DNA from 2 places in the Cellulomonas sp. ATA003 genome. Region 2 is predicted to be linked to the other one. Evidence: riboswitches for the same ligand, from Rfam matches in the RefSeq annotation. Region 2 holds a riboswitch; the other holds the start of a gene.
The links. A riboswitch is a leader RNA that binds a small molecule or an ion and turns the genes downstream of it on or off. The one in region 2 is predicted to bind cyclic di-AMP.
Positions count from the first base shown of each region.

Region 1: linked by a shared signal. The riboswitch ahead of REH70_RS07525 (C40 family peptidase) and the one ahead of REH70_RS02490 (C40 family peptidase) in region 2 are both predicted to bind cyclic di-AMP.

Region 1 covers NZ_CP133990.1:1,530,312-1,535,450, forward strand. Annotated here, with positions in the region: gene ccsB (c-type cytochrome biogenesis protein CcsB) at 1-151, opposite strand, end outside; gene REH70_RS07505 (response regulator transcription factor) at 357-1,076, shown strand; gene REH70_RS07510 (HAMP domain-containing sensor histidine kinase) at 1,145-2,200, shown strand; gene REH70_RS07515 (hypothetical protein) at 2,197-2,433, opposite strand; gene REH70_RS07520 (hypothetical protein) at 2,430-2,627, opposite strand; cyclic di-AMP (ydaO/yuaA leader) riboswitch at 2,873-3,059, shown strand; gene REH70_RS07525 (C40 family peptidase) at 3,061-3,864, shown strand; gene REH70_RS07530 (prolipoprotein diacylglyceryl transferase family protein) at 4,064-4,855, opposite strand.
Region 2 covers NZ_CP133990.1:493,941-499,079, reverse strand. Annotated here, with positions in the region: gene REH70_RS02495 (YncE family protein) at 1-1,082, shown strand, start outside; cyclic di-AMP (ydaO/yuaA leader) riboswitch at 1,265-1,431, shown strand; gene REH70_RS02490 (C40 family peptidase) at 1,537-2,223, shown strand; gene REH70_RS02485 (F510_1955 family glycosylhydrolase) at 2,399-3,304, shown strand; gene REH70_RS02480 (hypothetical protein) at 3,460-3,696, shown strand; gene REH70_RS02475 (hypothetical protein) at 3,693-3,947, shown strand; gene REH70_RS02470 (ATP-binding protein) at 3,950-5,068, opposite strand; gene REH70_RS02465 (response regulator transcription factor) at 5,065-5,139, opposite strand, start outside.

The DNA of each region.
Region 1 (5,139 bases), 1.0 Mb from region 2:
CGGCGAGCGCGAGCTCTTCAGCTCGCATGGTGGCCGTTCGCTCGGACAGGCGCGCAAGGTCCGCCGTGTAGGCGACCAGTGCGACCGTGTAGACGGTCACCGCGCCCCAGACAAGCCCCGTGCTGATGTCACCCAGGTCTACTGGGGTCATGGTGCTGCCTCCAATGGTCGCGCTGAGGTGATCGCCACGACTCCCCGCAGAGGTCCGTCGCCATGACGCTGTGGGTCGTGGGCTCTGGGATAAAGGTACCTACGGAGCGGTCCCGGTCTCTCCACGCCTCATCTCCACGGCAACCTGGCTGGGGCCGACGCCGGGACGCGGTCCGGTGGTCGGTGCGGACCGGCACAATGGCGTGGTGACTGCAGCTTCCATCCCCTCGGCGCCCCGCGCACTGGTCGTGGACGACGAACGGGCTCTGGCAACCCTGGTCGGCACCTACCTCGAGCGTGACGGGTTCGAGGTCCACCTCGCCTTCGACGGGGAGGAAGGCGTTCGGACCGCCCGCGCTGTGGACCCTGACGTCGTCATCCTGGACCTGGGGCTGCCCGCACTCGACGGTGTCGAGGTCTGCCGGCAGATTCGCACGTTCTCCGACTGCTACGTGGTGATGCTGACAGCCCGCGCAGACGAGGTGGACACGCTGATCGGGTTGTCTGTGGGCGCCGATGACTACATGACCAAGCCGTTCAGCCCCCGCGAGCTCATGGCTCGGGTTCGGGTGATGCTCCGGCGCCCGCGCCGCAAGGACTCCGAAGACGGGCACGGCGTCGCGCCGCTCGTGTTCGGCCCGTTGCGGATCGACACGGTCGGGCGGGAGGTTCACCTGGACGGGGAGCTGGTCCCGTTGACTCGCACCGAGTTCGACGTCCTGGCGGCGCTGGCCGGCCGGCCGAACGCCGTGTTCAGCAGGCGGGCGCTGATCGAGAAGGTCTGGGGTGACAACTGGGTGGGTGACGAGCACCTGGTGGACGTCCACATCCTCCACGTGCGCCAGAAGCTGGGCGACACCGCGGAGGCGCAGCGCTTCGTCCGCACGGTCCGAGGTGTCGGGTACCGCATGGGGCAGGTCACGTGAGTCGTGGGCGCCGACGCCGAGCGGTTTCCAGCCTCGCGGGTCGTCTCCTTGCCGCGCTGACGCTCGTGGTGGTCACCGGCGGCGTGACCGCGTGGCTGGTGGCCGGGGCAGTAGGCCCGAGCGTCTTTCACGCGCACATGGCGCAGGCCGGGTCACCGGACGGGGTCGGCTCCGTGGTGCATGCCGAGGAGGCGTTCCGGTCGGCCAGCGTGTTCTCCCTGGCCGTGGCGCTCGGTGCGGCCCTGCTGGCCTCGCTGGCGGTGAGCATCTTCCTGACACGGCGCATCGGGCGCTCGCTCGGCACACTCGCGGCGGCGGCGGCCGACGTGGCGGGCGGGCGCCTGGACTCCCGCGTGCCTGCAGATGGTATGGGATCGGAGTTCGACGAACTGGCGGCGGCGTTCAACCAGATGGCCGGGCGCCTGGAGGCCAGTGACGGCCTGCGCCGGAGGCTCATGGCCGACGTCGCCCACGAGCTGCGCACACCAGTGGCGACGCTCAGCGCGTACGTGGAGGGGATCGAGGATGGCGTGCTCACGCTGAGCCCGGAGACGATGGCGGTGCTTCGCGGTCAGACGTCACGGCTAGCCCGCCTCGCGCAGGATCTGGCGGCCGTGACGCAGGCGGAGAGCTCGGAGCTCGAGCTTCGACCGCGGCGGATGGACCCGGGAGAGTTGGTCGTCGTCGCTTCGGATTCCGCGCGGGAGGCTTACATCGCCAAGGGTGTCCGGCTCGAGGAGCAGGTAGCAGCGCGGCTGCCGTCGGTGGCGGTGGACCCCGATCGGATGGCGCAGGTCCTGGGCAACCTGCTTGACAACGCGTTGCGTCATACCCCGCAGGACGGGGTCGTGCGCATCCGCGCCGGTGCGCACCAGGCCGGGGTCGTTCTCAGCGTCGAGGACAGCGGTGAGGGCATATCCGCGGATCACCTGCCTCATGTCTTCGAACGGTTCTACCGCGCCGACACCGCGCGTGATCGCGTGCACGGTGGTTCGGGCATCGGGCTGGCGATCACCAAGGCCTTGGTCGAGGCGCACGGCGGTTCGGTCAGCGTTCACAGTGCGGGCAGCGGGCAGGGCACCACGTTCCGGGTGTTCCTGCCCGCCGCCGGCGGATCTGGCTAGATCCGGTCGTGCATGGGAGGTTCCTGCCGCACGTTCGATGCGGGGCGGTGGTCGTGCCCTGACTCAGCGTTGCCGTGCCCGCGTCCCATCATGAACATCATGCCGGCCATCATCAGCGGGCATGCCAGCAGTGCAGCCCACAGCAGCGCATCCGCGAGCGGTACTCCCGCGACCAGCAGTCCGACAAGCAGGACGGCGCCCCCGATGAGCATGTGCTTGAGGTGGTTCTTCATGGCGTTCCCTTCATGGTGACGGCATCTGGGTCGGACAGCTCGCTTCGCAACAAGCGATAGGTCTCGAGGTCGATCTGCCCGGCGGCGAGCCGTGCGTCAAGCACTCGACCCGGATCTGCCCGGTCGGGGAAGAGCCGGTTCAGCCCCCAGAGCACCAGAGCGATGAGGCCGATCCAGAAGGCCAGCATCACCACCCAGCCAGCGGGACCCATCTGCGTGCACCACAGGCCCATCGCGCTTCCCTTCCCCGGGCGAACGGCGCACCTCGTGCCGTCTGCCGTCCACGCTCGCGCGGTCAGGTTGAGAACGCACCAGGTGCACCATCAAGAGTCGGTGAAGGCGACGGCCAGGCCGCGACACGCCGCCGACGCCGTTACCCCTCCGTGACAATCGCCGGGAGACGTGGTTTCATCGACCCGCCCGGATGAACCGGGCGACCCGAGGTGGACCGCCGAGTCCTGCCACCACCGAGGGCACATCGATGCTTCATGGCAGGAGCGGGGGACCCAGGTCTTCCGGGCACCGGTCACGGTGCCCTTGGGGTGAAGCCGGTCGTACGTGACCGGCCGGGCACAGCTCTCCGTCCGAACCCGACAGCTCACCTCGTAGGCGACCGGAGAGGTTCGCATGCCCGAAAGCTCGATCGCCGCCCGCCACCGCGCGGCCGGCAGGCCCACGACGCCTCTGAACGACCTGGCCGCGACGGCCACCGGAAGCCTCGCCGTCGTCGGCCGCCGCTCCGCGGTCGCCGCCGCCTCGTCCGGCCTGGTCGTCTCGATGCTGGCGGCGCCTGCGTCGGCGGCGCAGTCCACCGACGGCTCCGCCGCGCTGCCGGCTGTGGACACGTCCGCCCTCACCGCCTCGGCACGGGCGGTGCTCGACACAGCCCCCGCGGTCACCGTGGCCGCGGACGCCACCTGGACCTTCGACGTCCCTGCGGTGACGGTGATCGCCGACCCGCCACCGCCACCGCCGCCGCCCGCCCCCGTTCGCGCAGCGCCGGCGGCATCGCGCAGCCAGGCGCGGGCCGCGGTCCCGGCCGAGGCGGCTCCTGCGGAGGAGGCCGAGACCCGCGGTGCGCCGGCTCCGGCGAGCGCGAACGGCAACGCCATCGTGGAGATCGCCTCGCGGTACGTCGGCGTGCCGTACCTGTGGGGAGGCACCACGCCCAACGGGTTCGACTGCTCAGGCTTCACCTCGTACGTGTACGCGCAAGTCGGCATCACGTTGCCCCGCACCTCGTCAGCGCAGCGCAACGCCGGGACCGTGGTCTCCCGCGCGGACGCCCAGCCCGGCGACCTGATCTGGTCACCCGGCCACATCTCCATCTACGCCGGCGGCAACATGCAGGTGGACGCCCCGACCCCCGGGAAGACCATCCAGATCCGCGAGATCTGGCAGTCCAACCCCACCTTCATCCGGGTCACCTAAACTCGTGGCAGGGTCGCGCACACGGAGGGTGTGCGCGACCCCGCCACGTTCCCGTCACGGTCGGGCGAGGTGGACGCGCCAGTGCCTCTCCGCAGCCGACGCGCCCACGGCGACGTTGGGGATCAGGGAACGGCTGGCGCTCAGGGAACGGCTCCGAGCGACGCTCGCGGACGCGCGGGTCAGGAGCGCCGGCAGCGCATCATCCGAGCGGGACCCGCTCGGGCGACGGGCGTGGGCTCGTCGACGTGATGTGGGCCCGGGCTGCGAACCGCGTGCTTGCCCGGAGGATGATGGCGGTACCGGCGGCAACTGACAGGATCGACCAGAGCTGCGGCTGGGTAAGCCCCAGCAGCACGGGATCGTTGATGCGCAGCACCTCGACGACCAGGCGCACCAGACCGCTGAGCACGAGGTACCAGCCGAAGAGCGCGGGTCCCATCAGCCGTCGGCCCAACCGCCAAAGGATGGCGGCGATGGCGAGTGCTGCCAACGCCTCGTACAGCGGGGTCGGATGGACCGGGACGTCGGTCGCAACCACTCCGTTGGGGAAGGCCATCGCCCAGGGCAGCGAAGAGGGCCTCCCGTAGGTGCCGTCGCCGGACAGGAGGCAACCGAGCCGGCCCACGCCGTAGGCGAGCGTGAGTGGAACGGCGGTCGCGCCGGCGACCACGCCCAGGGGCAGCTTGTGCCGCCGGATCACCACCAGACCGGCGACGACGCCGCCGATCAAGCCCCCGTACCAGGTGAAGCCCATGCCGCCGAAGTCGTGCATGGTCAGGTTCCCGCCCTGCTCCAGCAGGTAGTAGATCTTCGCGCCGACGAACCCCCACACGGTGGCCCACAGGACAAGGGAGTGCGCGGACTCCCGCCGCAGCCCGACCCGTTCGAAAGCTCGTCCCAGCAGGTACGCGCCCAGCAACGCCGCGAGCGCCTTGCTGACCCCGTACGTCTGCACGTCGACTCCGAAGATCGAGAACAGCACCGGTCGCATGAGGACTCCGTCCCTGTGTGGCGGCGGCGCCCTGTGGTCGCACGGTCCCGCGCCGCCACTGTTCCGCAGCTACGGCGAAGAACACCGAGGGATTCGATCAACCTTCGGTGAAGATGGCCGGTTCCGCTGGGGCCCCAGACTGGGCGAGGCACCAGGGCACTCCGACGCTGTCGCGAAGAGACCGGAGTCCGCTCGCCGGATTCTCGTGTCGACGCCGTCAAGCACCTACTACGGCAGGCCGTCCGTTCGCGTCCGTCGAACCCGGATTCACCGAATCTTCATCG
Region 2 (5,139 bases):
GCTCATCCGAGGGTCCCTCGGCCTCGGAGGACGCTGCGGCGATCAAGGACGGTGCACCTCCGGTGGGCTCGCCCGTGGAGGGGACGATCTGGGTTGCCAACGAGGAGGGCGGCAGCCTGAGTGCCATCGACGTCGCGACGAGCCGCGTGGTAGCGACGGTCGACGGTGTCGACAGTCCGCACAACGTCCAGGCCAGCCCGGATGGTGCGACGGTCTGGGCGGTGAGCGGCCACCGGAACGCCGTGGTCGCCCTCGACGCCGCGACGTTGGAACTCGTCGGCACGCAAGCCACTGGCGCGGGTCCAGCACACGTCGTGGTGAGCGCGGACGGGCAGAGGGCGTACGTGACCAACGCCGGCGACGGCACGCTCACCGCCTACCAGACATCAGACCTGGCATCGCTCGGATCGGTGAGGCTGAGCAATGGACCCCATGGACTTCGCGCAACGGCTGACGGGACGACGCTGGTCGTCGCCAACACGGCCGCAGGCGGCGTGGACGTGGTGGACGCTGCGACGTTGTCGGTCCGCGCCAGCATCCCGGTGGGCTCGTCTCCGGTTCAGGTAGCGGTGGACGGCGACGGCGAGTTCGCCTACGTGAGCCTCGCCGGCGAGAACGCCGTGGCGAAGGTCGACCTCGACGGGTTGAAGGTCGTGGCTACGGTCGCGGTCCCGAGTGCGCCTGTGCAGCTGTACCTGTCCGAGGACGGCACGACGTTGCTCTCGGCCGACCAGGGCACCGAGACGGCACCGGGGCGCACGCTGTCGGTGATCGATCCCTCCGAGATGACCGTGGTTGCGAGCATCGAGACGGGCGCAGGTCCCCATGGGGTGGTCATGGACCCGACGGGGGCCATGGCGTGGGTCACCAACATGTACGACGACACCGTCTCCGTGGTTGATCTCAGGACGAAGGAGATCGTGGCGACGGTGCCGGTGGGGGACAAGCCGAACGGCATCTCGTTCAGCGCGCTGTCCATTCCTGCGGCGTCGCCCACGCTCGCCGAGGTCGCCGTCCCGGACTACGCCGAGGCGGACGCGGGCGCCGAAGAGGGACACGAGGGGTCGCACGACCACGGGTGATCGCGGTCCCGAGCGTGGCGGGGACTCCCGGTGCGCGCCACGCTCATGGTCGGCTCTGGCGCCCCGAGCCCGAGGGGCTTTCGCGGGCCGAGCACGCTTAGGCGGCGCCACAGTGACGTGCGGTCGATGGCGTGCCTAGTATCGGGGCGCTCCCGACGTGGTCCAGAGTGGCCAGACGCGGACGCCGAGTCCTGCCACCGTCGAAGGTCCAGAGCTTCAGCGCGATGGCAGGAGTGGGGGAACCACGTTCTTCCGGGCACCGTGGCGGTGTCCTTGGGGTGAAGCCGGTCGCTCATCGACCGGCCGGGCTGCTCCGGCCCGAACCCGACAGCTCACCCCGCAGGCGGTAGGAGGGCTCCGCATGCCTGCAGGTCACACTCGCGCACGTCATCGCGCGCCCGGGCGCCCGACGACACCGGTGTCGATGGCCGCTTGCGTGGTCGCCGACAGGGCGGTGGCGACCGGCCGCCGCACCGCCGTGGCGGCCGCCTCGTCCGGCCTTGTCGTCTCGATGCTGGCCGCTCCGGCGTCGGCCGACAGCGGCACGCATGTGCCGGCCGTGGACACCAGCGCCCTGACTGCATCGGCGCGCGCAGCGCTGGCCACGTCGCCTGTGGTGTCGGTGCCCGCGGAAGCGACCTGGGCCTTCGACGTCCCGGCCATCACGGTTGTCGCGGACCCTCCGCCTCCGCCGTCAGCTCCTGAGCCGGAGCCGGAGCCCGCGCCCTCACGCAGCCAGGCACGTGAGGCAGCGCCGACCGCCGAAGAGGCGACCCCAGCGCCGATCGGCGCGCCGGCGCCGGCCAGCGCGAACGGCAGCGCGATCGTGGAGATCGCCGCTCAGTACGTGGGTGTTCCGTACCTGTGGGGTGGTACGACGCCGGACGGTTTCGACTGCTCGGGATTCACCTCCTACGTGTACGCGCAGGTCGGCATCACCCTGCCGCGGACGTCCTCCGCGCAGCGTGAGGCCGGGACCGTGGTGTCGGCTGATCAGGCGCAGCCTGGGGACCTCATCTGGACCCCGGGTCACATCTCGATCTACGCAGGCGGCAACCTGCAGATCGACGCTCCGGTACCCGGTAAGACGATCCAGATCCGCGAGATCTGGCAGTCCAACCCCACGTTCTTGCGCTTCTGACCGCTGCTGCGGTCGGGCACACCTCGGTCACCAGCTTCAGCGCCGCGCTGCTGTGTTCGAGTCGCTCGCCCGCCTGATCGCGATCACGTGCACCGTCCGCCCCTGCTAGACAGCGAAAGTGGTCTCCTTGGCTACGTTGCACGGTCGCCGGCCGCAGGCCTGCGCACGGATCGTCATGGCCGCGCTGGTCACCGCTGCGGTTGGCGGTTGCGCCGAGCCGGAACGGCTGCCGTCGGAGCCAACCATCCCGCCGTCGGCGTCCTCCGACCATCCGCACATCACCCGCGAGGACGCCGCGTCACCGCAGGCCGAGCAGCTGGAGCTGGACGGCGGTCTGCCGAGTGACCACGTGCATGGCGTAGCGGTCAATCCTGCCGACGGCCTCGTGTACCTGGCCACCCATGACGGTCTGTTCCGTTACGGGGCAGGCGGGCCTGAGCCCGTGGGCCCGGTCGTGGATCTCATGGGGTTCACGGTGGCCGGCCCGGACCACTTCTACGCCTCGGGACACCCGGGGCCGGGTGTGGACCTTCCTCAGCCTTTGGGCCTGGCGGAGTCCCGGGACGGCGGCCTGACGTGGACGCCGGTGTCACGGGGCGGGGAGTCGGATTTTCACGCCCTGACAGCCTCCGCCGCGGGAGTCCTTGGGTTCGACGGGTTCGCGCTGCGAGCCACCGGTGATGGGTTGACCTGGACCGAGGTGGAGACAGCCCCTGGGACCCCCTTCGCCATGGCGGCGTCTCCGACGGGCAGCGCGGTGCTGATCACGAGCGCGTCCGGGGTCTACCGGTCGCAGGACGGCGGCTCGTCGTGGGCACGACCCGCAGCACCTCTGCTGCAGTTCGTCGCGTTCGCCGACGAGAACGTCGCTGTCGGTGTGACTCCCCACGGCGAGGTCTCGCGCAGCGAGGATGCCGGGGCGACGTGGACCCGGACCGCGCAGCTCGGGGAACCCGCGATGGCGGTCGCCGCCACGCGGCGCGCCGACGGCTCGATCCACGTCGTCATGGTCACCGCGAACGGGCTGCTGGCCTCAGACGATGGCGGCGTGACGTTCGCGCCGTTGCTAGCGGCGTCCTGAGCCGCCCGGTCTCGACCGTTCCAGGCCCGCGTCCGACGACGACCGAGGCGGTCTTCATCGAGCCTTCATAGGACCTCGACCGCGCCTTGCGGCTGCCCCGGGGAGCCTGAGGCGGTGGGCGCCGCTGGCGCCCCCGGAGCGAGAGGAGCGGACCGATGCCGTGGTGCGTTGATCTAGGAGTCGGCGGGTGGCTGGTCCTCGCGTCGAGCCTGGCGGTGCTCGGCATGGCCGTCTGGGCGGTGACGCGATTGTTTCCCGCCGCACCTGAGCCGGACGCGGTGACCGTGCTCGATGCCCGGCTGGCCGCCGGGCAGATCGATGTGGACACCTACCGCAGGCTTCGCGCGGAGCTCGCTGGACCTCTGCCGGCGCGATCGGAAGGACTGCGATGAAGAGTCACCTCAAGGGGATGGTCGTCGCTGCTGCGGCGGTGCTGGTCGTGGCGCTGGCGGCTGGTGTGCGACCTGGCGCGGCGTTGCCGCTGGCAGCTGCGCTTGCGTGCCCGCTGATGATGATCGCCATGATGGTGTGGATGCACCGCCGCGGCCAGGCCGGGCAGCACCACCATGGCGCGCACGACATCACGGAGGGCGCGCCCGTGACGTCGCCGCCAGAACGCGGCGCTGCAAGCCCGCTGAGTTGAGCTCAGAGTGGCGGCACCGGGAGCGTGACGGTGAACGACGCGCCCGCCCCTGGGCCGTCGCTCGTCGCGGCGATGGTGCCGCCGTGGGCCTCGGTGAGCGCCTTGCAGATCGCCAGGCCGATGCCCGAACCACCGTGGGCACGGTCCCGCGCGGTATCGGCCCGGTAGAAGCGCTCGAACAGGTGCGGCAGGTGCTCCGGCCCGACGCCGGCTCCGGTGTCGGACACGCACAGGGCCACCCGCTGGTGATCGCCGGTCGCGCGAAGCGTGATCGTGCCTCCGGCCGGGGTGTGACGCACTGCGTTGGCAACCAGGTTGTCCAGCACCTGGCCCATGCGCTGGCGGTCCACACGGACGTGTCCCAGCTCGGGGTCGACCTGGACCCGCAGGCCGACCCCGGCGGCGGCCGCCCGCTCCCGCCAGGTGCCGGCGGTCGCGGCAAGCAACTCATCGGGCGTCAACGGTTCGAGTGCAAGTGCGACGTCACCGGCCTCGGCGTGGGTCACCGCGGCAAGGTCGCGCGCCAGCCGGGTCAGGCGCGCGGCCTGGTCACGCAGCACGGCCATCGTGGGCTCGTCCATCGGCTGCAGACCGTCTTCCACGGCCTCGAGGTACCCGGCGATGGTGGCGACGGGAGTGCGGACCTCGTGGGCGACGTCGGCCAGGAGCCGGGCCCGCAGCCGTTCGGCTTCTTGCAGCCGGGCGGCCATGGCGTTGAACGACTCGGCGAGCTCGTCGAACTCCGCGCCCAGGCCTGCAGCCGGGACGCGGGACTCGTACCGACCGGCGCCCAGGCGTGCCGCGGCGGTGGACACGGCGGCCAGGGACCGGCCGATGCGCCGCGCGAGCACCAGACTCACGGCGGCCGAGGCAACGGCGGCGGCGCCCAGGGCCAGAGCTAGGGAGACGGCACTGGCGTCGCGGAACGCCCGCTCGGCGTGCATGACGGCGTCGTCGTGGTCCTCCAGACCAGCGCGCACCATGTGCTCGTGGAACAGGCCTGGGCCAACGGCGGAGGCCACCAGCCACGCCGTCAGGGCAGCGGTCGCGAGCACGATGACGAGCGCGATGAGCAGGCGCCCGGCAAGGCCCCACCGGGCTCCCGTCGGAATCGGCTTCACTCCCCAGTCCCGATCCGGTACCCGACACCTCGCACCGTGCGCACGAACCTCTGTTGCTCGGCGCTGTCGCC